Regions from separate parts of the Pseudomonas sp. NPDC089554 genome, predicted to be linked through region 2. Evidence: riboswitches for the same ligand, from Rfam matches in the RefSeq annotation. Region 2 holds a riboswitch; the other holds the start of a gene.
What was found. Region 2 has a riboswitch for manganese ahead of mntP (manganese efflux pump MntP). Riboswitches for the same ligand answer to the same signal wherever they lie in the genome.
Positions count from the first base shown of each region.

Region 1: linked by a shared signal. The riboswitch ahead of ACQKPE_RS03995 (TMEM165/GDT1 family protein) and the one ahead of mntP (manganese efflux pump MntP) in region 2 are both predicted to bind manganese.

Region 1 is NZ_JBNNVR010000007.1:48,919-68,818, reverse strand. It holds gene ACQKPE_RS04035 (sensor histidine kinase) at 1-33, opposite strand, end outside; gene ACQKPE_RS04030 (response regulator) at 30-1,637, opposite strand; gene ACQKPE_RS04025 (LuxR C-terminal-related transcriptional regulator) at 1,793-4,510, opposite strand; gene ACQKPE_RS04020 (DUF1329 domain-containing protein) at 4,745-6,109, opposite strand; gene ACQKPE_RS04015 (DUF1302 domain-containing protein) at 6,134-8,071, opposite strand; gene ACQKPE_RS04010 (fatty acid--CoA ligase) at 8,395-10,077, opposite strand; gene ACQKPE_RS04005 (2-hydroxyacid dehydrogenase) at 10,268-11,227, shown strand; gene ACQKPE_RS04000 (methyltransferase) at 11,279-12,277, shown strand; yybP-ykoY riboswitch at 12,319-12,440, shown strand; gene ACQKPE_RS03995 (TMEM165/GDT1 family protein) at 12,528-13,115, shown strand; gene ACQKPE_RS03990 (M48 family metallopeptidase) at 13,153-13,968, opposite strand; partial or broken gene ACQKPE_RS03985 (HAMP domain-containing protein) at 14,058-15,368, shown strand; gene ACQKPE_RS03980 (methyl-accepting chemotaxis protein) at 15,384-16,226, shown strand; gene ACQKPE_RS03975 (SOS response-associated peptidase) at 16,299-16,919, opposite strand; gene ACQKPE_RS03970 (putative signal transducing protein) at 17,076-17,336, opposite strand; gene ACQKPE_RS03965 (CPXCG motif-containing cysteine-rich protein) at 17,336-17,521, opposite strand; gene ACQKPE_RS03960 (1-acyl-sn-glycerol-3-phosphate acyltransferase) at 17,646-18,815, shown strand; gene ACQKPE_RS03955 (hypothetical protein) at 18,849-19,109, opposite strand; gene ACQKPE_RS03950 (hypothetical protein) at 19,266-19,472, shown strand; gene ACQKPE_RS03945 (MFS transporter) at 19,524-19,900, opposite strand, start outside.
Region 2 is NZ_JBNNVR010000133.1:322-9,357, reverse strand. It holds gene ACQKPE_RS24700 (MazG-like family protein) at 1-269, opposite strand, end outside; gene ACQKPE_RS24695 (MaoC family dehydratase) at 338-1,189, opposite strand; gene ACQKPE_RS24690 (3-oxoacyl-ACP reductase) at 1,192-2,544, opposite strand; gene ACQKPE_RS24685 (acetyl-CoA C-acetyltransferase) at 2,704-3,981, shown strand; gene ACQKPE_RS24680 (AraC family transcriptional regulator) at 4,036-4,824, shown strand; gene ACQKPE_RS24675 (methyl-accepting chemotaxis protein) at 4,859-5,587, opposite strand; partial or broken gene ACQKPE_RS24670 (HAMP domain-containing protein) at 5,717-6,649, opposite strand; yybP-ykoY riboswitch at 6,992-7,159, shown strand; gene mntP (manganese efflux pump MntP) at 7,164-7,733, shown strand; gene ACQKPE_RS24660 (hypothetical protein) at 7,737-8,636, shown strand; gene cueR (Cu(I)-responsive transcriptional regulator) at 8,671-9,036, opposite strand, start outside.

The DNA.
Region 1 (19,900 bases), on a different contig from region 2:
GGAGAAATCCAGCCCTTCGCATTCGTCATTCATGCGCCGAACACCCGCACATGCAGCTTGCGATAACGGTCGTAACGGCTGTCGCTGGCCGGGATGCCGGCCACGCTGTTCAGGCAGTCACGGCATTCCTGCATGATCTGGGGCGATGGCTGCTCGCCGCCGATACGAATCAACGCCTGGGCACTGTTCAAGGCGATACTGATGTTCTTCGGCTGCAACTTCAGCGCTCGGCGGAACAGCGTCAGCGCCTCGTCGAGCTGCCCAGCCTGGTAGGCGCGCACGCCCTGGCGGTTGAGGTCGACCGCTTCGGTGACCGCCCCAAGCACTGCTGGGTCGTCGGTAACCTTGGCGATGCTCTGCATGACCTTGGGGTCGTCGCCGTAGGTTTCCACGCAGCCCTTGAGAATCGAGGTGCCCGCCGCGTCCTGGCCCAGCGCCTTGAGCTGCTTGGCCACGGTCAGGGCCGCCTCTACCGAGAAGAACTGGTCCATTTTCTCCAGCCGCTGCATGGCTTGCTCGGTGAGCTTGCCTGCGGTTTCCGCATCGCCGGCTTGCTGCAGGCTGGCGGCCTTCATCAGCCGGGCACGCACCTGCAAGCCCTGGTCCTCGACGTTCTCCTTGGCCACTTCGCTGAGCACAGTGTTGATCTCGACCCGTGTACGCGCGTCCAGGCCATTGCCTTCGTTCTTGTTCATCAGCGCTTGAACCAGGCCAAGGTTGCTTTCTGCACTTTTGTAACGCGAGCTCTGGCCCTGGTTCACCGCATGCCGGTAGGCCTTCGAGGCGCTGTCGTAATCGGCGTTGTCCAGCGCCAACTTGCCCAGCGCGGCCTGGCGGCGTACCGCCAGGGGCGAAAGACGCACCGCCTCCTCGAGCATGTGCTGAGCACGCCGGCTTTCGCCTTTGGCCACCAAGACTTCGGCCATGCCGTCATACAGCCCCGGCATGATCGGAAACGCCTTTAGCGCCTGCTCGTAGACGCCCTGGGCCTGGTCTTGCTGGCCACGCTTGTGCAATAGGCTGCCAAGGGCCGCGTAGGCCCAAGGCTGCGGACGGCTGGCGAGGATGTTCTTGAGGAATTTCTCCAACTCGTCGAAACGGTTCAGCTCGCGCAAGGCGTCGGCGCGGTAACGCAGGCACAGCGGTGCGAAACGTGGGTCTTGCTTGCACAGCTCGGCGCAGGCGGCCAGCACTTCGGCCGGGCGGCCTCGGTCCAGGGCCTGAAGAATCGGCTTGAGCAAGGTCTTGCGCTGTACCAGCTTTTCCAGGCGCTGGGCCAGGCCGACACGGTTGAATGGCTTGGTCAGGTAAGCGTCGGGCTCGTGCTCAAGGGCGCTGAGGACGATGGACTGGCTGCTCTCGGCGGTCACCATGATGAACACGCATTCATGGCTGATCAGCTTGTCCAGCAGCAGGTCTTCGAGCACTTGCTGGCCGTTCTTCTTGCCATCGCCCAGGTGGAAGTCCTGGAGAATGAAGTCGTAGCGTTTCTGCCCACACATGCGCAGGGCCTGCTCTCCGCTGTCGGCGGTGTCCACCTCACGCACACCGAGCTCACGCAACATGGAGCGGGTCGATGTGCGGAAGTCGGTGAAGTCGTCGACGATCAGAAAGTTTTTTTGCCCATACTGCAGCATCGACACGACCTGTATTGGAAAGGTTTGGAAATTGGTGCGTGACGACGCAGCCCGCCGAGGTGTTTATCGGCAGTAGGTCGGGAAAGATGAGCTGGAAACGCTGGCACGCAAGTGGTAGTAGCTATAAGCCACCATTGTACTGGGGCAAACGCCCCTCAGGCCAGCAACCCTAGCGACTTTGCCCGAGCTACCGCCTGGGTACGTCGCTCCACACCGAGCTTGCTGTTGATGTGGCTGGCGTGGGTCTTGACCGTGTGCAGGGAGATGAACAGGCGTTCGCTGATCTGTTGGTTGGAGCACCCCTGGGCGATCAGCTCGAGCACTGCAAGCTCACGCCCACTGAGGCTTTCACTGGCAACCAAGCCTGTCGCTGGCGCCTGTGGCAGGCGTGCCAGCAGGTCGGCCTGTGCCGCACCGATGGGGCTTGCCGCCAGTTGCTCGCGTAGCCAAACCGGGTGTTCATCGAGCAACCGCTGGAAGGGTTGCAGCACGCCGCCATTGGCGGCGTCCAACGCCTTGGGCAACAGCTTGGCAGCGTCCTGTTCACGGCCCTGGGCAAGCGCCAGGTCGATCAATTGACACGATGCGCAGACCACCAGCATCAACCCGCCACTGGCCTGGCCACGCTCGATCAGCGCCCGCAGGCGACGTTCTACATCCTCTGAACGCTCCAGCGTGCGCTCCAGCAGCGCCTGCTGAAGCTCGATGTGCAGCGGCAGCCACGGATGGAACTCAGGCGCGGCAGCGGGCTGTTCGCCGCCATAGGTCTGCCCCAGGCGCAGCAGCCAGGACTCGGCGAGGTCAGTACGGCCCTGGGCCAGCCACAGCTCGCACTTCACCAAGGTAATCATCGCCAGGTAGAAGATGGGCGGCACATCCCAGATATGCATCAGGCGCTCGGCCTCGGCCAGCTCGGCGAAAGCCTCGGCGAAACGCCCCTCACGCCCATCCAGGGTGGCGATCACGCAGTGGCCGATGAGCACGCTCATATCGCGGCAGGCCCGTGCCTCACTAAGGCCGGCCCGCAAGCGGGCACGCCCCTGGGCGGGCTGCAAGCGCGAAGCCATCAGGTAGCCTTCGTACAGGGTCAGGCGCGCACGAATGGCGTACAGCCGTTGCCCGGAAAGCCCCTGCAGCCGCTGTAGCCCCTGGCGTACTTCATCGAGCCCACGGAGTACCTCGCCACGGGCGTGCAGCACCCGCGCCCGGTCGTAATGGGCCAGCGCCTCGAACAGCGGATTGCCTACCCGTTGCGCCAGCTCCAGCGCTTCACGGTTCCAGCCCCTGGCGCGCCAGAAGTCAGCATCGGCGATCGCTAGGTTGGACAGCGTCGACAGGCACACCAAGCGCTGGCCGTAGCGTTTGTGCGGCAAGCTTTGCAGGGCTTGCTCGCAGTAGGCCAGTGTATGTACCCGGTCGCCTCGCCCCCGAGCGATCACCCCGCTCAGCGCCAGCCATTGAGCCAGCATGGATTTCTGCGCGGTAGCCGACGGCGCCGGCAGGAAGCGACTCAGGTAGCCTGCCAGTTCCTCGGCGGCATCCAGCTGGCACGCCAGGCCCAGTGCCCAGCTGTACAGCACGATCAGCCGCGGGGTACTGATGAGCAGGCTGTCGGGCAGGTCCATTTTCCAACGCAACAGCATGCCGACATTCTGCTCGGCCAGCAGTTGCTCCTCCGACAGGCTCTGTACCAAGTCGGCCGCGACATCCAGGCACCCGGCACGCAGGGCTTGTTCGACCGCTTCGTCGAGCAGGCCCTGGGCCTGGAACCAGCGGCAGGCACGCAGGTGCAGGCTCGCCAGCGGTGCACTGGCCTGACGGCTGCGCAGCAGGTCGGAGAACAGGTGATGGTAACGGAACCAGTGCCCATGTTCGTCCAGTGGCACCAGGAACACCTGGTGGGCCTGCAGGTAACGCAGGATCGACGCGCTGTCGTCGCGCTCGCGCAGGGCATCGCACAGCTCGGCGCAGAAGCGCTCCTGGCAGGCGGTGTCATAGAGAAACGCCTGCACGTCAGGGGGCAGCATCTCGATGACTTCCTCGAGCAGGTAGTCACGGATCATGCCTTCGCCGCCGTGCAGGGCCTGGGGCAAGGCGTTGTCGTCACCCGACTCGCTGGCCGCCAGCTGCCAGAAACGCAGCCCGGCCACCCAGCCATCGCTGCGCTGGATCAGGTTGTCCAGTGCCTGCCCGCGCAAGCCGGTGGGCTGGCGGCCGATGACCGCCAGGGCTTCGTCGGGGGTAAGGCGCAGGTCCTGCTCGCTGAGCTCGGCCAGTTGTCGGGAAAGGCGCAGGCGCGCCAGGTGCCAGTCGGGGCGCTGGCGGCTGGTAACCAGCAACAGCAGGCCCGGCGGCAGGTGGTTGAGGAAGAATTGCAGGCAGCGGTCAAGCACCGGGCCTTGTGCCAGGTGGTAGTCGTCCAGCACCAGCAGCAGTGGGGTATCGCCTTGCAGGTAGAGCGCAAGCTCGTCGAGCAGGCCGTCGATCCATTCCTCGAAGGCAAACGGCTGGTGGCGCTGGCGCATCTTCAGCAGACCCATGGCCTGCCCGCCCAATGCCGGGCAGAACTGCTGGAGCCCTTCGAGCAGGCGCTCGAGGAAACGCCCAGGGTCGGCATCGCGCTGGCTCAACCCCAGCCACAGGCTACGCCAGTGATGCGGCAGCTGCTGGCAGAACTCGATGGCCAGGGAGCTCTTGCCAAAGCCGGCAGGCGCACTGATCAGAAGTAACCGCCCCGACAGCCCCGCCTCCAGGCGCTGGCACAGACGTGCGCGCGGCACATGGCCATCCGGCAGCGGCGGCCGGAAGAAACGCCCGTCCAGCAGACCAAGGGCCTGGCTGGCGACTCCATGCGTACGGGACAGATCGGTCATGGCCGGCTCGTTCTGATTGGAAGATTGCGGCGATATGAATGCTTGCGAGACTAGCGGTTAAACCCAGGCATTTGAAGCTGACGGGGGGCAATTAGCAGAAAAGACTACGACAAAAAGAAACAACCCTGATGGACATCAGTGTCGTTTATATCTCGCCATTTGCTTTCTGTAACAGAAACGCCCCGGCAAGCCGGGGCGTTCTGGGAGGTCACGCGCAGGGGGTACAACTTCAGGTCAACGCACCCCGGACTGACGCAGGGCGGCTGGCTGGAAGTCGGCCTTGCTGGCCGTGAAGCCGAAGTTGTAGGCGCTCTTCTCTTCGTTCTTCATGCCCAGTGCCAGGTAGCGACCCGATTGCAGGTCGTAGATGGCTTCCAGGGTGTACCACGGCACCTGCACGTTGTAGTACGGCTGGGCGTGGGCCTCGGAGACGCGCCACAGCTGGTTGCGACCGTCATACTGGTCGATCACCGCAGCCTGCCAGGTGTCTTCGTCGATGTAGAAGTCACGCTTGGCGTAGATGTGGCGCTGGCCCGGCTTGAGGGTCGCGACCACGTGCCACACACGGCGCAGCTCGTAGCGAGCAAGGTCCTGGTTGATGTGACCAGCCTTGATGATGTCGCTGTACTTGAGCTTCGGATCATCCAGTTTGTAGGCGTTGGAAGCGATGTACAGCTCCTTCTTGCCTTCAAGCTTCCAGTCGTAGCGGTCTGGCGCGCCGTTGAACATGTCCAGGTTGTCGGAGGTGCGCAGGCCGTCGGCGGCAGTACCCGGGCCGTCATAGGAAACCTGCGGTGCCTGGCGTACGCGGCGCTGGCCGGCGTTGTAGATCCACGCCTTGCGTGGCTCCTTGACCTGGTCGAGGGTCTCGTGCACCAGCAGCACGGTACCGGCCAGGCGCGCTGGCGCGGTCACTTCCTGCATGAAGTAGAACAGTACGTTGCCCGGGTTGCTCGGGTCGTAGTCCTTCATCTTGTCGCGGAAGACGAACTGGTCCTTGAAATACACCAGGCTGTAGGAACCGTTTTGCTGCGGCGTAGCCTGGGTTACCAAACGGGTCACGCTGCCACCGCGGTAGCGGGTGATGTGGTTCCAGATCACCTCGATGCCGCTTTTCGGGATCGGGAATGGTACCGCCGTATCGAAGTTGTTCAGGCCGTTGCCGCCTTCGACCAGGGTGGTCTGGGTGGCGTTTTTCTTGATTGCGGCGAACACATCGTCAGGCGCGGTGGAGCCACGATGGGTCTTGTACACCGGAAGCTTGTAGGTGTCAGGGTAGCGTTTGAACATCGCTACCTGGCCCGGGGAAAGCTTGCTCGCGTACTGGTCGACGTTCTGCGCCGTGATAGTGAACAGCGGCTTCTCGCTGCCGTATGGGTCGGACAGGAAACCCTTGGCATCGACGCTGCCGGCAGTCTTGCCCAATGGCTCCCACGGACCGATCGATCCATCGGCGTTACCCGCCTTCTCGGCGCCCATGGGCGTGAGGGTAGAACCAAGCTTGGCTGCCTCGTCGGCGGAAACCGCAGCCATGACGCTGGTTGCCAGCAGGGACATGCCCAGCACACCGGCTTTCAGCAGACTTGTGGTCATTTTCATCGTTGTCGTCCTGGATCAGTGTTCTTAGAAGTTCACGCCGAAGCTGAGGGCGACGAAGTCGCGATCATCCACGGTGGTGTACTTGCCATCGAAGAAGTTGGTGTACGACAGGCTCGCCGTGTAGGTGTTCTGGTATTCGGCATCCACACCCAGGCTGACTGCCTTGCGGCCTTCTTCGAAGTTGCCGCCAGGGCCAGGGGAGTAACCTTTGACATCGTGGGACCAGGCCACGCTCGGACGCAGGTTCACGCCAGCGAAGACGTTGTTGTAGTCCCAGATGGCGCGCAGGCGATAGCCCCAGGAGTCGGAGGTGGTGAAGCCTTCGTTCTCGCAATAACGCGATACGTTGTTCTGCGCGCCACCGGCCAGGGTCGTGGCGTTGAGGCTCTGGCAACGACCGCTGGGCAGCGGGCCAGGGCCGTAAACGGGGTCACGACCGTAGCGCGCCTTGGACGTGCTTTCCAGGCCACCGACGTGGGTCCAGCCGATCTCGCCCACGGTGGTCAGACGCTCTGCGCCCATCACCTGGTCGAAGAAGTGGGTGAACGTGGTCTGCAGCTGGGTGATCTCCTTGCGACGATAGCCCTGCTGGTCGGTGTTAGGCCGTCCGACCAGTACCGAAGCGTTAGGGTCCAGTGGTGTCAGGCCCGAGTAGAGGATGTCGGTGGTGTTCAACTGCACCGGCGCATTAGGCCGGTAGCTGATTTCACCACTCCAGGCGGTGCCGGTTGGCAAGGTGGTGGAGAAGCTCAGGCCATAGAGGCGAATGTCCTCAGGGTACTCCACGTAGTAGCTGGAGTTGCCCGCCACATACAACGGCATGAGCGACTGCAGCAGGGCCGCGTTGCCCGCGACGGCGCCCGGGATACCGGCACCGATCAGTGCCGCAGCCAGGTTGGCCGGGTTGTAGAAGCGAGCATCGGCGCCACGACCACTGAAGATCGGCGCACGGCTGTGGTAGTTCATGAAGTAGCCACCAAACTCGGTGTTCAGTGGCTCGTACATGTAACGCAGGGCCAAGCCGAACTGGCCGCTGTCGCGGGCATCGCGGTCAGGGCCACGGCGCACGATCACACCTTCGTCAGGCGACCCCCAGTTCACACCCTGGCCCGCAAGCGCGTTCAGCGCGGGAGTGGCGAACGGGCCAATAGAGGCCCCCAGGCTACGCGCCACGTTCGAACGTGTGGCCAGCACAGCCAGGTTGTTGTCGCAGCCATCGGCGATCACGTCGGGCTGGGAGAAGAAGGTGCCGCAGTTGTCGACGACGGTCTGGTCCCACTCGATCTGGTAGAAGCCTTCCGCTGTCAGGTTGTCGGTGATGCTCTGCGACAGGTAGAACATGTTGACCGGGATCAGGCCTTCCTTGATCTCGGCACCCGGGCGACGGAACGAGGCCACGTCGATCGGGTTGACGGCGTTGATGCCACCGCCGATGAAGGTACTTTCACCCCAGCTCACCACCTGCTTGCCCAGACGTACGGTGCCTGGCAGGTCGGCGATGCTGTAGTTGTGATAGACGAACGCATCGAGCAGCTCGGCACCGGAGGCCTGGGCACCCTGTTTGCGGTTGGAGTCGCTGATGTCTTTGAACTGACGATTCTCGTCCTTGAGCTCGAAGTCATACCAGTACTTGCCACGGACGAAGATGCCAGTGTCACCGTACTTGAGCTCGAGGTCGTGAATACCCTTGAAGATCTTCGAGAAGGTCTCGCCTTTCTTGAAGTTCAGGTGGCCGTCGTCGGATGTCTGGGAAAGCCCCCGGCCACCGTTGTTGACGCCGATCAGGTTCTTGTTCGGGTTGGCCGTGGACCAGCTGGCACCAATGGAGAGCGAAGAGTCGAACTGGCCTTCGATTTCCCCGATGTTGAAACTCACACCGAACGCGGGGCTTGCGAGCGTGGAAGCGAGGCTGACGGCCAGGGGCAACTTGGCCCGGCGCCAGAACTGGTTTGCAGATTTCATCGACGCTACTCCATGTACTTTTTTTGTTATGGCAGTGAGTCCTTTCAGAAACGGCTCGAGCGCCCTTAGGCCGGCTCCTGCCTGTGGCGACACCGCAGTGTCGCCCTCCCCCATTCCTGAAAATCCCCTGACCCGACTATAGCCAGCGACCAGCAGGTGCTTGATCCCTCTAAAGTGTGATTTGCGTCTACTACCGACTGCGCGCTTCAGAGCGCCATGCCGAGCGCTGGCAGTGCTCAAGCATGGCTCAATTTCCCGGTTTGACAAGGCGCCAGCCCTCTAACACGCGGGCCGCGTCGAAAACGACGCGGCCAGGGGCAGTGTTACAGGGTGGAGAGGAAAGTACTGTTACTGGCCTGCCAGGCGGTGACATCCGTGCGGATACGCTTCTTGTCGAGCTTGCCGACGCTGGTCTTGGGAATTTCAGTAACAACGGCGATCTGGCTGGGAATCGCCCATTTATTGATGTGCCCGAGCTCGACGAACGGCTTGAGGTGCTCCTTCAGCAGCTTGGCGTCCAGCACCTGCTCGTCACGCAGCACCAGCAGCGCGAAAGGCCGCTCGCCCCACTGCGGGTCGGCCACGCCGACCACCGCCACTTCCCGCACCGCCGGGTGGCGGCTGATGAGGTCTTCGAGGTCGAGGGAGGAGATCCACTCGCCGCCTGTCTTGATCACATCCTTGATGCGATCGCGGATGTCGATGTAGCCCATGCCGTCCAGGGTCGCGACATCGCCGGTGTGCAGCCAGCCACCGGCCCACAGTTCGGCGCTCTTCTGCGGCTCGTTGAAGTAGCCCATGGTCAGCCAGGGCGCGCGCAACACCAGCTCGCCCTGGGTCTCGCCGTCGGCTGGCAGGAAATTACCCTCGCCATCGACGATGGCCGCCTCCACCAGCGGCACTGGCACACCGGCCTTGATTCGATAGGTGACACGCTCGTCCTCGCTGCCGGCCTTAAGTTCCTCGTTCAGGTGCGCGCAGGAAATCAATGGGCAGGTCTCGGACATGCCGTATGCCGCTGTGAGCTGGATACCGCGGGCCAGAGCTGCCTGGTACAAAGCGCGGTTGAGCGCGCTGCCGCCGATGATGATCTTCCAGCCGCCAAAGTCCTGGCCGGCGGCGCTCGGGCAATTGAGCAGCATCTGCAGGATCGTCGGCACGCAGTGCGAGAAGGTGACCTTCTCCTCGCGCCACAGCTTGATCAGCATGTCCGGCTCATAGCGCCCCGGGTACACCTGCTTGATACCCATCATGGTGGCTGCGTATGGAATACCCCAGGCATGCACGTGGAACATGGGAGTGATGGGCATGTACACGTCGTCGCTGCTCAACAGGCGGACGCTGTCGAGACTGCCGAGCACCGAAGTTTCGGCCAGGGTATGCAGCACCAGCTGGCGATGGGTGAAGTACACGCCCTTGGGGTTACCGGTGGTGCCGGTGGTGTAGAAGGTGGTGGCCACCGAGCTCTCGTCGAAGTCGGGGAAATCGTAATGCGGGCTGGCGGCGGCGAGCAGTTGCTCGTACTCGCCGACCAGGCCGGGCAGCTCGGCGGCCTTGTCCGGGCCATCGGTAAGCAGCACGGTCTTGTCCACCGTGGTCAACTGGCCGGCGATGGCCTGGTAAAGGCCGACGAAGTCGCTGTTGACCAGCACGAAGCGGTCCTCGGCGTGGTTCATGGTGTAGAGGATCTGGTCCGGCGACAGGCGCACGTTGATGGTGTGCACCACCGCGCCGATCATTGGGATGGCGAACATGCATTCCAGGTAGCGGTGGCTGTCCCAATCCATTACCGCCACGGTGTCACCGGCCTTCACCCCGGCCTCGGTCAGCACGTTGGCCAGCCGGGCGATACGCTCGTTGAGCTGCGGGTAGGTCAGGCGCAACTGGTCGCGATAGACGATTTCGCGGGTCTTTTCGTATCGGCTGCCGGACATGAGCAGACGCTTGATCAGCAGCGGGAAGGTATAGGCGCCCTCTGCGGGCTGAATGACGCGGGTCTGCAACATGGGTATCCCTTATTCTGGAAAGCTTGCCGGACAATTCAGGCACTTACTGTAGAACGGTGACGCGCCGGTCAAATCAGCCGAAGGAATGATTTGGCCTGGCGAGGTATGAGCGGCACCGTTGACGGCAAGCGCTGCGGCACTTCAATCTGATGCCCCGCGATAGACCCCACGATTGAGACTGGAGCCCCTGATGCCGCAGCACGCCGTCTTCCTCGACCATCACTCCCTTGACCTTGGCGACCTTGACCTGTCGCCGTTGGTCCAGCAGTTCGACAGTTTCCAGCCCTACGCCACCACCGCACCTGAGCAAGTGGCCGAACGCCTGCGCGGCGCCACGGCGGTCATCAGCAATAAAGTGATGCTCGACGCCAAGGCCCTGGCCGCCAACCCGCAGTTGAAACTGATCCTGGTGTCGGCCACCGGCACCAACAATGTCGACCTGGCCGCTGCCCGCGCCCAAGGCATCACCGTATGCAACTGCCAGGGATATGGCACGCCCTCGGTGGCCCAGCACACCCTGGCGCTGCTGCTGGCGCTGGCTACCCGGTTGTGCGACTACCAGCAAGCGGTCAAGGAAGGGAAATGGGCCAAGGCCAGCCAGTTCTGCCTGCTGGACTTCCCGATCGTCGAACTCGAGGGCAAGACCCTCGGCCTGCTCGGTCACGGCGAACTGGGCGGCGCAGTGGCGCGGCTGGCCGAAGCCTTCGGCATGCGCGTGCTCAGCGGGCAGATTCCCGGCCGCCCGCCACGTGCCGATCGCCTGCCGCTGGACGAACTGCTGCCGCAGGTCGATGCGCTGACCCTGCACTGCCCGCTCAACGACCAGACCCGCCACATGATCGGTGCTCGCGAACTGGCCTTGCTCAAGCCCAGTGCGCTGGTGGTCAACACCGCACGCGGCGGCCTGATCGACGAACAGGCCCTGGCCGACGCCCTGCGCAGCGGCCACCTGGGCGGGGCGGCCACCGACGTGCTGAGCGTCGAGCCGCCGGTCAATGGCAACCCGCTGCTGGCGCCCGACATCCCGCGCCTGATCATCACCCCGCACAGCGCGTGGGGCGCGGTGGAGTCGCGCCAGCGCATCGTTGGCCAACTGGCCGAGAACGCCCAGGCATTCCTGGCTGGCCAGCCGGTACGCGTGGTCAGCTGAGGCGATGGCGGCTCTGGTACACTGCGCCACTTTTTTCAGGAGAGGTCGCCCATGGACCCGCGCAGTGAAGTGTTGCTCCGCCAGGCCGAGCTGTTCCAAGGCCCGCTGCTGCTCGCCGGGCTGCCAGCCGACGACCTGCTCGGCCGTCTGCCACAGGCCCACGGCTGGACCTGGCACGCCGGTGACCAAGCCCGCCTTGGCGAGCGTTTCAGTGGCCGCAGCCACTATGGCGTCGAAGCGCCCGCGGTCGACTTCGAGGCCGCCGTGCTGTTCCTGCCCAAGTCCCGCGAACTGGCCGCCTACCTGCTCAATGCCCTGGCCTCGCGCCTGGAGGGCCGCCCGCTGTACCTGGTAGGCGAGAAGCGCGGCGGCATCGAGGGTGCAGCCAAGCAATTGCAGGCCTTCGGCAAGCCACGCAAGCTGGACAGCGCCCGCCACTGCCAGCTGTGGCAGGTAAGCATTGACCAGGCGCCGCAGGCCAAGCCGCTGGAAAGCCTGGCCGAACGCTTCGAGCTGGAACTGGCGGACGGCCCGCTGCAGGTCGTCAGCTTGCCGGGGGTGTTCAGCCATGGCCGACTCGACCGCGGCAGCGCACTACTGCTCAAACACCTCGATGGCTTGCCCAGTGGCCATGTGCTGGACTTCGGCTGCGGCGCTGGCGTGCTGGGTGCGACGGTCAAGCGACGTTATCCACAGAGCCGCGTGACCTTGCTCGACGTCGATGCCTTCGCCGTTGCCAGCAGCCGACTGACGCTGGCGGCCAATGACTTGGAAGGGGACGTCATCAGCGGTGACGGTATCGATGCCGCCCCCGAGGGCCTGGCCCTGATCCTGAGCAATCCGCCGTTCCATACCGGCGTACATACCGACTATCAAGCGTCGGAAAACTTGCTGCAAAAATCGGGAAAACACCTGGTAAAAGGCGGAGAAATACGCCTTGTTGCAAATAGCTTCCTACGCTATCAACCCCTGCTGGAGAGCGCGCTTGGCAACTGCCAGACCCTGGCCGAAGCCGACGGTTTCCGGATCTACAAGGCAACACGGGGTTAAAAAATTAGGGCTTGCCGAAAGCCATTTCGCTAGGCAGAATCCGCTCCGTCCTAGGGGAGTAGTCTCCCGCGAGCGCCCTGCTCGCCCGGTACGCGTCAACACACTTGGCCCACAGGCCATGGCGCGTGCGACCTTACGGCCCACACAGATGGGCCCGGGGTTTGACAAGACCTATGACACGCACACCTTACCCGGGGCGGGAAGGCTGTACGTGTCATAGCCGTGTCGACCCGCCCCCGTAGGAAACCTGATGCTGGAATCGCTACTCGTCCCCACCGCCATCGTTGCGCTCGCCGAAATCGGCGACAAGACGCAACTGCTCGCGCTCATTCTCGCCGCCCGTTTCCGCAAGCCCTGGCCAATCATTGCCGGTATCGTCGCGGCCACCTTGGCCAACCACGCCGCAGCCGGTGCAGTGGGCGCCTGGGTCAGCGGTTTCTTCAGCGCGGTCACACTGCACTGGATCCTCGCCGCGAGCTTCGCCGCCACCGCCCTATGGACGCTGATACCGGACAAGATGGATGACGACGAAACCAGCAATGCGCGGCGCTTCGGGCCGTTCCTGACGACACTGATCGCGTTCTTCCTGGCGGAAATCGGTGACAAGACCCAGGTGGCCACGGTGATGCTGGCCGCCCAGTACCCTCACCTGATCATGGTCATCATTGGCACCACCGTGGGCATGCTGATCGCCAACGTACCCGTGGTGCTCGCCGGTAACTTCGCCGCAGAGAAACTGCCGCTGACGCTGATTCGCCGACTGGCCGCCACCGCGTTCTTCGTGCTGGCCGCCGTGGCGGTGTACACGGCCATGCAGGCCAGTGGCTGGATAGGCTGAACGTGAGGGCTGCCCTGCAGCCCCCACGCAACGAACGTTACTTCTTCGCCGCCTGGTACAGCGGCATCACTTTCGGAATAGCCGCCTGCAGCGAAGCGATACGGGTATTGGAGGCCGGGTGAGTGCTCATGAACTCGGGCGGCGCACCCTCGGAAGCCTTGCTCATCTTGTTCCACAGGGTGATCGCGGCATTCGGGTCGTAGCCGGCGCGGGCCGACAGCTCCAGGCCGATCAGGTCCGCCTCGTTCTCGTTGGAACGGCTATTGGGCAAGGTCATGGAATAGTTCACCACGGTGTCGGCCAGCGCCATGCTGTCCTGACCCAGGCCGAACAACGCACCGGCGCCCTGGCGAGCCATCTCGATGCCATAGGCCTTGGACATCGCTTCACGGCCATGCTCACGCAGGGCGTGGGCGATCTCGTGGCCCATCACCGCCGCAATCTCGGCATCGGTGAGCTGCAGCTTATCGATCAGCCCGGTATAGAAGATGATCTTGCCGCCAGGGCCGCAGTTGGCGTTGAGCTCGTCGCTCTTGATCACGTTGACTTCCCACTGCCACTGCGCCGCGTCCGGGCGGAATTGCGGCGCCTGGGCGATCAGCCGGTCGGCAATGAGCTGCACGCGTTTGGCGGTGGCGCTGGACTTGTCCAGCACACCTTTGCCCGAGGCTTCGCTGAGGGTCTGCTGGTACGACTGCGCGTACATCTGGTTGACCTCAGCGGTCGACAGCGCACTGAACATGTACTGCTTGCGTTCAACGCCCACTGCCCCACCGCTGGTGGTATTCACCGCCTGGCAGCCGCCCAACAGAAGGCCGGCGCCCAGCATGCCGAGTACAAATGATCTACGCATGGAAACACTCCCTTTCTACATGCGCCGTATCCTAGGGCCTGCGGTTCGTAGTCGCCATAGCCGCAGGGAAGATTTCTTCGCACCGCCTCATGCTTTGGTATTACCTCGCCGATAACAGGAAAAACCGTTCGCCACAGTGCGGGGCTCCTGCAATGAAGTTCAAGTCGATCCAGTTTTCCGTCGCGGCCCTGGCCGGCGCCATCGTCCTCAGCATTGTCGCAGCCTTGGTGCTGTATGCGGTGTTCTCCAGCGAGCGCACCCAGGCGCTGGTCCAGCAGCGCACCCAGCAGCAGCTCGAAAGCATGATCCAGCAACGCCTGGAGTCAATGGCCCGCACTCAGGTCAGCGAGATCCAGCGCGGCCTGGAAGCGCCCTTGGTGATCAGCCGCGGCCTGGCCACCGTCAGCGGCCTGATCGGCATGCAGGGCAGCGACGGCAGCCCACTGATGCAGGTGGACCGCACGCACCTGGCCAACCTGCTCAAGCGCACCCTGGAGATCAACCCCAGCGTGCTGGGCGCCTACCTGGGCTGGGAGCCGAACGCACTGGACCGGGCCGACAGCAATAGCGAGCGCTTCCTGCCCTGGTGGTTCCGCAATGCCGACGGCAGCCTGGGCTACGACCGCCTGATCGACGTCAACGACCACACCGTGCTGTCTACCGGCGTGCGGGCCAGTGAGTACTACCTGTGCCCCAAGGAGACGCTCAAGGCCTGCGTGATCGACCCGGCGCCTTACAAAGTGGGCGACAAGATGGTCATGCTCGCCTCGTTCGTCGAGCCGATCCTGGTCAATGGCCAGTTCCAGGGCATCGCTGGCGCCGACCTGTCGGTCAACTTCATCCAGGACCTGCTCAACGCCGCCGACCGCCAGCTCTATAACGGTGCTGGCGAACTGGCGCTGGTTTCGACCAATGGTCGGCTGGTGGCCTACACCCGTGATGCCACGAAATTCGGCGAGAAGGCCAGCGACGTGCTGGACGCCTCCGAGGCCGCGACCCTGGCCAGCCTCAAGGGTGAGGAGCTGACCTACAAGGTCGACAGCGCCAAAGACCGCATCGAGCTGTTCCTGCCGTTCAAGGTCGCTAATACCGACGCCCGCTGGGCGCTGCTGCTGGAAATGCCGCTGAGCGTGGTCATGGCCGACGCCAAGCAATTGCAGCGCGAGCTGGCCGACCAGCGCAACACCGACATCACCGGCATGACCCTGGTAGGCCTGGCCATTGCTGCCCTGGGCCTGCTGGTGATCTGGCTGCTGGCCCATGGTATCGCCCGTCCGCTGCGCCAGATGGTGGCGATGCTCGATGACATCGCCCAGGGCGAAGGCGACCTTACTCGCCGTCTGCAAAGCGACCGCGCCGACGAGCTGGGCGCCATCGCCAAGGGCTTCAATACCTTCCTGACCAAATTGCAGACCATGATCAGCCAGGTCGTGACCTCGGTGCAGAAGGTCAGCGACTCGTCCGAGCACACCGCCGATATCGCCATCCGTACCAACCAGGGCGTGCACAAGCAAATGGTCGAGATCGATCAGGTAGCCACCGCCGTGCAGGAAATGACCGCCACCGCCCAGGACGTCGCGCGCAACGCCACCCATGCGGCACACGCGGCCAGCAACGCCGACCAGGCCGCCAACCAGGGCTTGCAGATCGTGCGCGACACCTCACGCTCGATCAGCGTGCTGGCCGGTGAAATTGGCCGAGCGGTGACGGTTGTGCAGGACCTGGCGCGCGACAGCGAGAACATCAATGCGATTCTCGTGGCGATCCGCGCCATCGCCGAGCAGACCAACCTGCTGGCGCTCAACGCCGCCATCGAGGCGGCCCGCGCCGGCGAGCAGGGGCGCGGCTTCGCGGTGGTCGCCGATGAGGTGCGCAACCTGGCCCAGAAGACCCAGCAGGCCACGGAAGAAATCCAGCAGATGATCCAGCAGCTTCAGCAAGGCACCCGCGACGTGGTCAAGGTGATGGAAGACAGCCAGGGCAAGACCGACGACAGCGTGCAGCAGGCCACCCGTGCGGCCGAAGCGCTGGAAAGCATCACCCAGGCGGTGTCGGTGATCAACGACATGAACACGCAGATCGCCAGCGCCGCCGAGCAGCAGAGCGCGGTGGCCGAGGACATCAACCGCAACGTCATCAACATTGGCCAGGTGGCCGGTGAAGTGGCTGGCGGCGCGGATGAGTCCAGCCAGGCCAGTGCCGAGCTGACCAAGCTGGCCGAGCAGCAACGGCGCCTGATCAACCAGTTCAGGGTTTGATGGGTGGGGTGTCAGTGATGGCGCTATCGCGGGGCAAGCCCGCGATAGCGCCAGTGCCGACAACGAAAAACCTTATGCCGGCGTCAGGCACTCCGGCGCATCCAGCTTCGGGTCATTGACGAAGTTCGCCAGCGCCCGCTCGCGCAGCGCTGCGGGCGGGCTGGCCAGCAACTCGTGGAGCCTGGCGATGGGCGTTTGCGGATCGAGCCACGCCGCCTGCCCCGCCTCATCCAGAATCAACGGCCGACGCTGGTTGACCGCCGCCTGGGTCACCACCGCGCAACTGAGCCAGACCTGCTCCTGCACCGGGTACGCCTCCCACACCGCCGCATAGAACAACGACGCCCCCTCGCCCGGGGTCAGCCAGTAAGGGCGCTTGCGCGCCGTACCGCGCCATTCGTAGAAACCATTGGCCGGCATCAGGCAGCGCCGCTTAAGGAACGCCTCGCGAAACATCGGCTGATCGGCCAGGGTCTCTGCCCGGGCCTGGGCCGGGGTACGAGTGAGGTCGGTCAGCCATGGCGGGGTCAGGCCCCAACGCGCGCGAGCCAGTTGCAACTGACCGTCGAGCTGGCGCTGGATCAGCACCGAGGCCCCGGGGGCGATGTTCCACTGGGCTTGCTGGTCACTTGGAAAGCCCGGCAGGGCGGCGAAGCTTGGGGACCAGCGAAAGAGGGCGTAACGTCCACACATAAGGCGAAAACAACCTAGGGTCTGTCTGAAATATGCCTGCACTCGTCCATACTGCGTTGAAACGGGGCTCGGAATGCTCATGTACTACAGTACACAGCGCTTCCTCGCCCCGTTTCGCCTTGTCTGGCCTTCGCGCAGACACATTTCAGACAGACCCTAGCAGATCAAGGTACCGGGAAAACTCTCCGATTCGTCGCCGGCAAGTGGCTGGGCCGCATTGTACTCATCGATCAGCTGGCGTGCGTACCCGGCTTGCTCATCGGCCACCGCCAAGGCCAGCAGGCCGTGCATGGGTAAATCTCCCATGGCCCCGACCAGGTCGCGGCCAATCACATGCACCTCGATGCCCTCGCTGGCCAACATGCCCACCAGCATCTCGGCCTCCATCAGGCTTGCCGGTTCATAGATACGTTGCATCAGGCGTCATCCTCGCGTCGTACATCGAGCATCCATTCGTCACCGTGCACCTGCAGGATGAACACAACGGGCTGGCAGCATACCTGACAGTCCTCGGTGTAGACCTGATCGCCCGCCGACAGGTCGATCGTGGTTTCCACCGACTCGCCACAATAAGGGCAACGATAGAAGTCGGTCTCTAGCATCTTGGGGCCTGCGCAGTGACTTGTGCGTATAATTGCCGGTCTATTTACAGGGCCTGCGTGTGTCCGAGCCGTTTTTCGAACCCCACCCCTACCTTATTACCCTAGCCGTTTCCAACAAGAGAGCATGATGGGCGAATTCGATGCCATCCGACCGTACGACGACGCTGAGGTCCCTGCCGTTCTGGCACGCCTGCTCAGCGACCCGGCATTCCTCGATATCCTCACCCACTTCCGCTTCCCGCGCGCAGCCAGCGCCTTCGGCTGGCTGCTCAAACCGCTGATCGCCCGGCGCCTGCGCCAGGAGTTCGCCGGCGTCAGCTGCGTGTCGACCTTGCAGGACAAGGTCGAGTACTACGTCGACCGCACCATCGACCGCGCCACCGACGGCGTTACCTACACCGGCGTGGAACAGCTCAAGGCCGGCACCGCCTACCTGTTCCTGGCCAACCACCGCGACATCGTGATGGACCCGGCGTTCGTCAACTACGCGGTATACCACGCAGGCCTGCCGACCCCACGCATCGCCATCGGCGACAACCTGCTGCAAAAGCCATTCGTCAGCGACATGATGCGCCTGAACAAGAGCTTCATCGTGCACCGCTCGCTGAGCGGTCGACGCGAGAAGCTGGCGGCCTACCAGCTGCTGTCGGCCTACATCAACCACTCTATCCGCAACGACGGCGCCTCGATCTGGATCGCCCAGGCCGAAGGCCGCGCCAAGGACGGTGACGACCGCACCGATTCGGCGATCCTCAAGATGTTCCACATGAGCCGCAAGGAAGAGCCGTTCGGCACGGTGATCCAGGGACTGAACCTGATCCCGGTGTCGATCAGCTACGAATACGACCCCTGCGACCAAGCCAAGGCCCGCGAGCTGTATATCCGCGCCAGCACCGGCAGCTACACCAAGGCCCCCGGCGAGGACGACAACAGCATCGCCCTGGGCATCACCGGTTACAAAGGCCGGGTGCACATCAACTTCGCGCCACCGGTGACCGAGTACTTCGAAGACACCAAACAATTGGCCCAGGAGATCGACCGGCAGATTCTCGGCGGCTACCGCCTGTTCCCGGTGCACTACCTGGCGTACGCGATGTGGGAAGAAAAGGACGCGGCACTGGGTGTGCCGAGCGCCGACAAGCTGTTCCCGGCCGATGAGCTGGAACGCGCCAAGGCCGAATGGCAACGCCGCCTCGACGCCTGCCCGGTGGAGCATCGCCCCTACCTGGTGCTGCAATACGCAACGCCGGTGCGCAACCAGTACCAGGTCAAGGCGCAAAGCCCTGTGGCCTGATATTCCCGGGGCCGCCTCGCGGCCCCGGTGGTTTCACACCCAGGTACTGAACCAGGAAAGCAGCAGCGCCATGGCCAGGCACGAGAAGCCGAGGATGTAGTAGTAACGCGGCACGCGCTGGTAGAAGGCATCCACCACGCCCTCCTCGGCCGCCAGGCTCTCACGGGCCTGCACCTCGCGACGACGGGCGAAATGCAGCAGCAGGCCGCCCGGGCAGGTGATGAGCAAGGCCAGCACATTGATCAGCTTGGCCGGGTGGGCAGCCAGGAGCCCCCAGAGCAATTGCAGCGACATCGCACAACCTCGCAGCGACGAAAACGAAGCCCGGCATTCTACCCAAGCCCGACGCCACCGCCCGTTTTTTGCGACCAACTGTCGCGCAGTTTCATCTGTCATACGCATGTCACACCGCCACGCCACCCTGTCGGCCTTTTCTGACAGGAACTCACCATGCTGCACGCCGAAAACCAGGACCGTCTCTACCTCGTGGCCCAGAACGATGAGCAGCAAGCGCTGATCGACGGTTTCGCCATCAACGTCCACGATCGCCGCTGGCTGGTCTACTGCGCGTTGGGCGGGCACGCGCACCAGGACCTGCCGGAGATCGATTTCGGTACCGGTGTGAGCGTGCTGGACTTCGCTATCGAAGCTGCGTGAAAACAGCCCGATAACCCCGTCGGCGCCCACTGCTCACCAGGCTCGACTTCCTTAATGCCCAGGCACCCGGGTATAACGCGCGCCAGCCTGAAAGCCGTGTCTGCGCGCCGACCAGGCGATGAGCAAGCCAACGGCCAGCAGCAACACCAGCGCGGGCGGGAACGATATGACTCCCCACCCCTCCAGCAGCATGCCTCCTAGCAGACCGCCGCCGGCAATGGCGCAGTTCCAGGCCACGACGTTCATCGACAAGGCTACGTCAGCCCCCTCGCCCGCCGTATCTGCCAATGCCGTTTGCAACAGCGTTGCAGCCCCCCCGAAGGTCAGACCCCACACAGCCACACCGACGTAGATGGCCATCGGTACGCGAGCCAGCCAGACGAACAACAAGGCCACGAGTGCGAAAATCGCCAGGCTGCCCAGCACCG
Region 2 (9,036 bases):
GCCCGCACCACTTGTTCCAGGTCCAGGCCCAGTTCGCTGCACAGCAACAACAGGTACAGCACCACGTCGCCGACTTCCTGGCCGGCATGGGCGAGCTGTTCGGCGCGCAGTTGGCGCGACTGGTCTTCGCTCAGCCACTGGAAGATTTCCACCAGCTCGGCCATTTCCACACTGGCGGCCATGGCCAGGTTCTTCGGGCTGTGGAAGCCGCGCCAGTCGTTGTTGTCGCGGATGCGGTGCAGGCGTTCGGTCAGTTCTTGCAGGTTCATCGGGGGCTCTCCTTCTGGCGCATAGCTTCGGCGGCGCGAGGGAGCAAAGCAAGTGAATTGCAGGTGCGCTACAGCGTGCGCCAGGTGCCCGACATATGCAGCAGGCTGCCGTGCCCTTGCAGGCTCAGCTGCCCTTGTGCGCCTACCCCGCTGGCGTTCAGGACGACCTCCGAGGGCAGGCGCACCGGCTTGTGGAAGTCCACGGCAAACTCAAAACCCGCGACTGGCAGGTGCCCACGCAAGGCCGCCAGTGCCATGGCCTTGCTCCACATGCCATGGGCGATCGCCTTGGGGAAACCGAACAGGCGGGCACTGGCGGCGCTCAGGTGGATGGGGTTGTAGTCGCCGCAGACATTGGCGTAGCGCCTGCCGATATCACTGTCGGCGTACCAGCGCGTCACCTCTGGCAGTACCTGTTGTTCAGCGTCTGCTTGCTCGGCGCCCTGGCCTTCGAGCTTCAAGCCACGCACCAGCATGCGGCTGGTTTCGCGCCAGAGTACGCCCAGGCCATCCTCGGCCTCGGTCACCAGGTCGAAGGTGCCGCCTTTGGCATGGGGTTGCAGGTTGTTGGCCTGCACGGTGAAACGCAGGCCATCGACGCCACCCAGCGGGCGCAGCACCTGCACGCTGTTGTGCAGGTGCACCAGGCCAAGCAGTGGGAAGGGGAAGTCGCGGTCGGTGAGCAATTGCAGTTGCAGGGTGAATGCCATCACGTGAGGGTAGGTGGGCGGCAGGCGGCCATCGTCGGTGAAGTGGCAGAGCCTGCGGTAGGCCGCCAGGTTGGCTGCGTCGACCCGCAGGAAGCAGCGCAGGCCCTGCGCGGGCAAGGTGCTGCCGGTGATCTTGCGCTTGCCCAGCGCACGCAGGTAAAGGCTGGCGCGCGAGTCGGGGCTGTGCAGTTCCTGGAAGGCTCGGCTCATGCTCAGGCCCCCATCAGTGCTTGGCCGCAGACCCGCAACGCCTGGCCGCTGACCGCGCCGCTGCCCGGCTGGCTGAGCCAGGCGATGGCCTCGGCGACGTCCTGTGGACGCCCGCCCTGGCCCAGGGAACTCAGGCGCCGCCCGGCCTCGCGCAGGCCCATGGGCATGGCGGCGGTCATATGGGTTTCGATAAAGCCCGGTGCCACGGCGTTGATGCTGGCGCCGCGCTCGGCCAGGCGCGGTTTCCAGGCCTGGGCGAAGCCGATCAGCCCGGCCTTGCTTGCGGCGTAGTTGGCCTGGCCACGGTTGCCAGCGATGCCGCTGACCGAGGCCAACAGGGTGATGCGCGCATCCTGGCCCAGCCTGCCGGCGTCGAACAGCGCCTGGGTCAGTACCTGCGGGGCCTTGAGGTTTACCGCCATGACCGCGTCCCAGTATTCCGGGGTCATGTTGGCCAGGGTCTTGTCGCGGGTGATACCGGCGTTGTGCACTACGATGTCGATGCCGTCGGGCAGCGCTTCGAGCAGCTGCGCCGAGGCGTCGTTGGCGCAGATATCCAGGGCCAGGGCATGGCCGCCCAGGCGCGCGGCGAGGGCGTCGAGGTCTTTTTGTGCGGGAGGGACGTCCAGCAGGATCACCTCGGCGCCATCGCGGGCCAGGGTTTCGGCAATGGCTGCGCCGATGCCGCGGGCGGCGCCGGTCACCAGGGCGCGGCGACCGGCCAGTGGGCGGGTCCAGTCCGCCACTTGGGCAGTGCAAGCCTCAAGACGCAAAACCTGGCCCGAGATGAACGCGCTCTTGGGCGAGAGGAAGAAGCGCAGCGCACCTTCGAGCTGGTTTTCCGCGCCTTGGTCGACATACAGCAGCTGCGCCGTGGCGCCATTGCGCAGCTCCTTGGCCAGCGAGCGGCTGAAGCCTTCAAGGGCGCGTTGCGCCACGCTGGCCTGGGCATCTTCCAGTGCTTGCGGTGCCCGTCCGAGGACCACCACCTTGGCGCAGTTGGCCAGGCTTCGCAGCAGCGGCTGGAAGAATTCGCGCAACTGCTTGAGCTGGTCGCTGTCGGACAAGTGACTGGCATCGAACACCACCGCCTTGAGCTTGGGCCCCAGCCCGGCCACCCAGGCGGGGGACTGCAAGCCTTCGCTGGCGAAGCTGTAGGATTCGTCGGTAAGGGCAGGGGCGAAGCTTTCGACGGCGCTTGCCAGCGGCCCGCCACCCAGCACCAGGGCACCCTCCACCGGGCGCAGGCGACCGGCCTGCCAGCGCTCCAGCGGGGCCGGGCGCGGCAGGCCGAGTGCGTCTACCAGGCGACGGCCGAGGTTGGAGTTGGCAAAACCGAGGTAGCGATCGCTCATGTGTGGGGTCTCCCTGAAGGCAAGCATGCAAGTGTGGACCAACTTTATGGCAAGGTCGTTCGAATGGGCTAAAAACACCTAGGCTGTAGCGGTGGTAGTAGCCCGAAATAGCTGCTTCCACGAAATTGTTGCTTGATTTGTTCAAGGAGAACCCTGCGTATGCGTTCCATCCGCCGTGTCGCGATTCTGGGCGGCAACCGAATCCCCTTCGCCCGCTCCAACGGTGCCTACGCCACGGCGAGTAACCAGGCGATGCTCACCGCCGCACTCGAAGGCTTGGTCGAACGCTACCGCCTGCACGGCCTGCGCCTGGGCGAGGTGGCTGCCGGCACGGTGCTCAAGCACGCCCGCGACATGAACCTGACCCGCGAATGCGTGCTGGGCTCGCGGTTGTCGCCGCAGACCCCAGCCTACGATATCCAGCAAGCCTGTGGCACGGGCCTGGAGGCGGCGTTGCTGGTGGCCAACAAGATCGCCCTGGGGCAGATCGACAGCGGTATTGCCGGTGGCGTCGACACCACCTCCGACGCCCCCATCGGGGTCAACGAAGGCTTGCGCCGGCTGTTGCTGGAGGCCAACCGTGGCAAGCGCCTGGGCGAGCGCCTCAAGCCGTTCCTCAAGCTGCGCCCGCATCACCTCAAGCCTGAGTTTCCGCGCAATGGCGAGCCACGCACGGGACTGTCGATGGGCGAGCATTGCGAGCAGATGGCAAAAACCTGGGGCATCGAACGGGTTGCCCAGGACGAGCTGACGCTGCTCAGCCACCATCACCTGGCCGCTTCCTACATCGAGGGCTGGCACGACGACTTGCTTACCCCCTACCTGGGCCTCACCCGCGACAACAACCTGCGCCCCGACTTGACCCCGGAGCAGTTGGCCAAGCTCAAGCCGGTATTCGACCGCAGCGCCCAGGGCACCATGACCGCTGGCAACTCCACCCCCCTCACCGATGGCGCCTCGCTGGTGCTGCTGGGCAGCGACGCCTGGGCCGAGCAGCGCGGGCTATCGGTGCTGGCCTACCTGGTGGATGGCGAAGCGGCAGCGGTGGACTTCGTCAAAGGCCAGGAGGGCCTGCTGATGGCGCCGGTGTACGCGGTGCCGCGCCTGCTGGCGCGCAATGGCCTGACCCTGCAGGACTTCGACTACTACGAAATCCACGAAGCCTTCGCCGCTCAGGTGCTATGCACCCTCAAGGCCTGGGAAGACGACGACTACTGCCGCACGCGCCTGGGCCTGGACGGCGCATTGGGCTCGATTGACCGCAGCAAGCTCAACGTCAAGGGCAGTTCGCTGGCCGCAGGTCACCCGTTTGCTGCCACGGGCGGTCGCATTCTGGCGAACATGGCCAAGCTGCTGGCCAAGGCCGGCAAGGGGCGTGGGCTGATTTCGATCTGCGCGGCAGGCGGGCAGGGCGTGACGGCGATCGTCGAGCGCTGAGTACGCCTGCAAAGCTGGTAGGCTTGCCAGGCCACGCACAAGAACATACGCCGCATGCCGAGCCACGAGCCGATCAGCCCACCCCGCGCCATCCCCGACCTGGACCACCTGCCCAGGCCGCTCTATGCCCGCGCCGAAAGCCTCGGCGCGGGCTCCTGGACCCCACGCCACCGCCACGACTGGGTGCAGTTCTCCTATGCGATCAGCGGCGTGCTTGGCGTCTTCACCAGTGAAGGCAACTACTTCGCCCCGCCGCAGTGGGGCGTGTGGATTCCCGCAGGTACCGGGCACGAAGTGGTGTCTTCGATGCAGGCGGAAATGCGCAGCCTTTATGTGCGGCGTGATGCCTGCCAGTGGGCGCCAGACCATTGCCGGGTGCTGGAGGTGACGCCGCTGGCCCGCGAGCTGATCAAGCAATTTTGCCTGCTGCCGGTGCACTACCCGGAAGGCGACAGCGCCGAGGCGCGGTTGGTGGCGGTGTTGCTCGACCAGTTGCGGGCCTTGCCGGAGGTGGGGTTCTCCTTGCCGCTACCGCGCCATGCGGGCTTGCTCAGGCTGTGCAACCAGTTGATCGCGGCGCCCGACCAGCCGCAGACCCTGCAGCAATGGGCGCTGCAGCTGGAGTGTTCGGAGAAGACCTTGATGCGCCTGTTCCAGCGCGAGACGGGCTTGAGTTTTCGCAACTGGCGCCAGCGCATGCGCTTGCTGTCGTCGCTGGTGGTGCTGGAGGCGGGGCAGAGCGTGACCGAGGCGGCGTTGGCCTGTGGCTATGATTCCACCTCGGCGTACATTGCGGCGTTCAAGCAGTTGTTTGGTTCGACGCCGGGGGAGCTTAGATTCTGAGTTGATGTAGGCGCTCCCACAGGGCGACGTTGGATCAGGTACGGAACCTACGCACCAACGCATCCAGCTCATTGGACAACCCCGCCAGGCTCTCGGAGTCCTGCCGCGCCGCCTGGGCCAGCTCGGCCACCAACTGCGCATCGCCATGGATCTGGCTGATATGCCGGTTGATGTCCTCGGCCACCTGGTGCTGCTCCTCGGCGGCCGTGGCGATCTGGGTGTTCATGTCGCGAATCACATCCACCGACTCGCGAATCTGCCCGAAGCTGTCACGCGCCAGGCCGATACGGCTGACCGACTGTTGCGACACTTCGATACTGGCGTGCATCTGCTCGGCCACCTGCGAGGTACGGCTGGCCAGGTTGCCCAGCAGGCCATCGATTTCTGCGGTGGAGTCGGCGGTGCGCTTGGCCAAGGCCCTTACCTCGTCGGCCACCACGGCGAAACCACGGCCTTGCTCACCCGCGCGGGCTGCTTCGATGGCGGCGTTGAGCGCCAGAAGGTTGGTCTGCTCGGCGATCGAGCGGATGGTGCCGAGAATCGACTGGATGGCCGTGCTGTCGCGCTCCAGTTGCTGGATCGACAGGGCCGACTGCTCGATCTCCTGGCTCAGGCGGTCGACGCTCTGCACCGCCGCATCGATCTGCCGCTGGCCGTCGCGGGCCTGTTGTTGGCCACTGTCGGCCGACTGCGCGGCCTGGCTGCAGGAACGGGCCACTTCGTTGGCGGTGGCGACCATTTCATGGAAGGCGGTAGAGACCATGTCCACTGCCTCGCGCTGGCGCCCGGCCGCTTCGGCCATGTCGCCGGAAACCCGGGTGGAGCTGGCCGAGGTGCTGAGGATCTGCCCGGCGGCACCGCCGATGTGCTGGATCAGGCTGCGAATGGCGCCGAGGAACTGGTTGAACCAGTTGGCCAGTTGAGCGGTTTCGTCGCGGCCACGCACTTGCAGGTTGCGTGTCAGGTCGCCCTCGCCCTGGGCGATATCCTCCAGGCCGCTGGTGACGCTGTTGATCGGGCGCACGATCAGCTTGGCGAAGGCGGCGCCGACCCCGGCGAACATCGCTGCGAGCACCAAGGCGATGGTGCCGATCAGCCAGGTCAGGCGGGTGGTGTTCTGCATCACTTCGTCCTGGCGGATCAGGCCGATGAAGGTCCAGCCCAGGCGTTCGTCCGGGTACAGGTTGGCCATGTAGCGCTCGCCGTTGAGTTCCACTTCGGCCAGGCCCTTGCCGGCCTTGGCAAGCTCGGCGTAGCCACCGCCGAAGCTCTCCAGCTGCTTGAAGTTGTGGCTGGCATCACGCGGGTCGACCATCACGTTGCCGTTGTTTTCCATCAGGATCAGGTAGCCGCTTTCGCCGATCTTGATCTGCTTGACGATTTCGGTGAGGCCCTTGAGGGAAACGTCGATGTTGACCACGCCGCCGGGGTTGCCGAGCTGGTTGGCCACCGCGCGCACGGTGCTGACCAGCACCGCGTCGTCGCCGGCCCAGTAGTAGGGCGCGGTGCGCAGGGTTTTGCCAGGGTTGGCCATGGCCAGCTGGTACCAGGGGCGGGTGCGGGGGTCGTAGTTGGCCATCTTCGGGTCGCCGGGCCAGAAGGCATAGCCGCCGTCACTTACGCCGTAGGACACGTAGGCGTAGTCCGGGTGGCTCTGGGCCAGGCGCGTGAACAGCTCGCCGAGTGCCTTGTCCTGGGGGCCGGGCTGGATCTGCTCGGCATTGGCCGAGAGGTGCTTCTTAACGTCACCGCCGGTGGCCGCCACCAAAGGTTGGCTGGCAAGGTAGTCGACGTTCTGCGAGATACCCTGGAAGAACAGGTTCATCGCATTGCCCACCTGGCGGATTTCCCGGCTGCTGCCGTCCAGGAAGCCCTCGCGCGCTTCGCTGCGCAGGTTGAGGACCACCAGCGTGGCCACGAGGATGATGGGCAGGCCGGCGATCACGGCGAAGGCCCAAGTCAGTTTTTGCTTGATGTTCATCCACGCTCCCGGATTGTTCTTGTGCGTTTGGCAGGTTGGTATACCAAGCCATCGGCAGCCGGGAAGGTTTATTGAATGAACAGTGTGTCTATCGGATGAAATGTTGCGTGCGACGTTTCAGTGGTGGCCGAAGGTTTTTTCCAACGCCATCACGATTTTTTTACATAAGGGTGTTTATCTTCGCACCCACGTTGGGGAGTAGCCTGCTTTAGATCTCTGATCTAGAGCGTTCGCGTCAACATTCTCGGCAACATGCCGTGGCGCGAACACCTCTGGTTGGCGAGACCAGCGACCTATCCATGCCTCAGGTCGGGCGCGTGGATGCGTCGCTGTCTCATAGCCCGACCGGAAGATAACCGTGAGTCCGATTTCTCTCATCTTCTTGGCCTTGGCCATGTCTACCGATGCCTTCGCTGCTGCAATTGGCAAAGGCTCATCGTTGAATAAACCCCGTTTCAGCGAGGCGCTTCGCACCGGCCTTATCTTCGGCGTTATCGAAGCCATCACGCCCATCGTGGGATGGGGCATGGGTCGGGTCGCCAGCCAGTTCGTGGAAAGCTGGGACCATTGGATCGCCTTTACCTTGCTGCTGGTGCTGGGCCTGCACATGATCTACAACGGCGTGAAGCAGGAGGGCGAGGAAGAGGCCAAACCGGATTCGCATTCGTTCTTCATCCTGGCCGTTACCGCTGTGGCCACCAGTATCGACGCCCTGGCAGTCGGGATCGGCCTTGCGTTCATCGACGTGAACATACTGGTGGCCGCCGCTGCGATCGGTATCGCCACCACGGTCATGGTAACGATTGGCGTCATGCTTGGCCGCGTATTGGGGGTGATCGTCGGCAAACGTGCCGAGATACTCGGTGGGGTGGTGTTGATGCTGATTGGCGCGACCATCCTGTACGAGCACCTGACGGCGGTTTCCTAAGCCATGGACAAGTCATTGAGTGACATCGGCAGGGGCGCTGTGCCTCTGCGTCGGGTGCTGAAGCGGGTTGCTTTCTCCATTGCCGGCCTCGTGCTTGCCGCCGCAGGGTTCTTTTCCTGGCAATCGTTCTACCCGGTTCAAGCGGCCAATGGTTGGAGCTACCGCGTACTGCATGAGCAAGTACCTAAAGCCGCATCGCTGGCGATGCTGAGCGACGGCGCGATCCTGGTCAGCCAGGAGTTGCGCGAAGGCCGAGGCAGTATCGTGCGCATAGACGGGCCGGGGGAGCGCCACGAGGTGCTGGGAGGCCTGAGCAAACCCGATGGTTTGATCGCTGCGCGGGGCGGTTGGGTGTTCAGCCAGGAGGTCGCCGACAAACCCGTGATGTTCCTGGACGACGGTGTCGTCACGCCACTGTTCGAGGGTTCCGGTGTGCAGGGGCTATGGGACGACGGCGAGAATTTGTACGCCATCGAGGACAGGAAGCACATCGGCCGGCTGTTGCGCTACAACTGGCAGAGCCAGTCCGTCACGGTGGTGCGCGATAACCTGGATGAGGCGGAGTCGATTACCCGCTGCCCCGACGGCCGGATGCTCTACACCAAGAAGGCGCAAGGGGTCGTGCGTGTCCTGGCGCAGGATCGTAGCGATCCCGTGCTGATTGGTGGGCTCAATCAGCCGACCTTCCTGCGTTGTGATGAGCGGGGTTTGTGGATCAATGAAGACTCCACGCACAGGGCGCGTCTATTGCTGATCACACCCCAGGGCAAGCAGCAAACGATTCTCTCGTTTCTCAAGGCGCCGCAGGCCGTGATCGCAACGGGCAATGGCAGCTATCTGGTGGCAGAAGGGGGGAGGGACCGAGTGCTTGAGCTGACTCCGTCCGACTCCACGCCTAGATAAGTGCCAGGCCAATGGCTCAGCGGGTGCTTAGGTTTCAGTGGCAGCACTCGCCGCCGTTGGCCAGGTCCTTGAGGATCGGGCAATCCGGGCGGTCGTCGCCCTGGCAGTGGGCGACCAGGTCGCCCAAGGTGTCGCGCAGGCTTACCAGTTCCTCGATGCGCTTGTTCAGCTCATCGATATGCTGCATGGCCAGCGCCTTCACATCGGCGCTGGCGCGGCCACGGTCCTGCCACAAGGTGAGCAGCCGGGCCACCTCGTCCAGGGAAAACCCCAGGTCGCGGGAGCGCTTGATGAACGCCAGGCTGTGCAGGTCTTGCGTGCTGTACAAGCGATAGCCGCTGTCGCTGCGGGTTGCGGGTTTGAGCAGGCCGATGGACTCGTAGTAGCGGATCATCTTGGC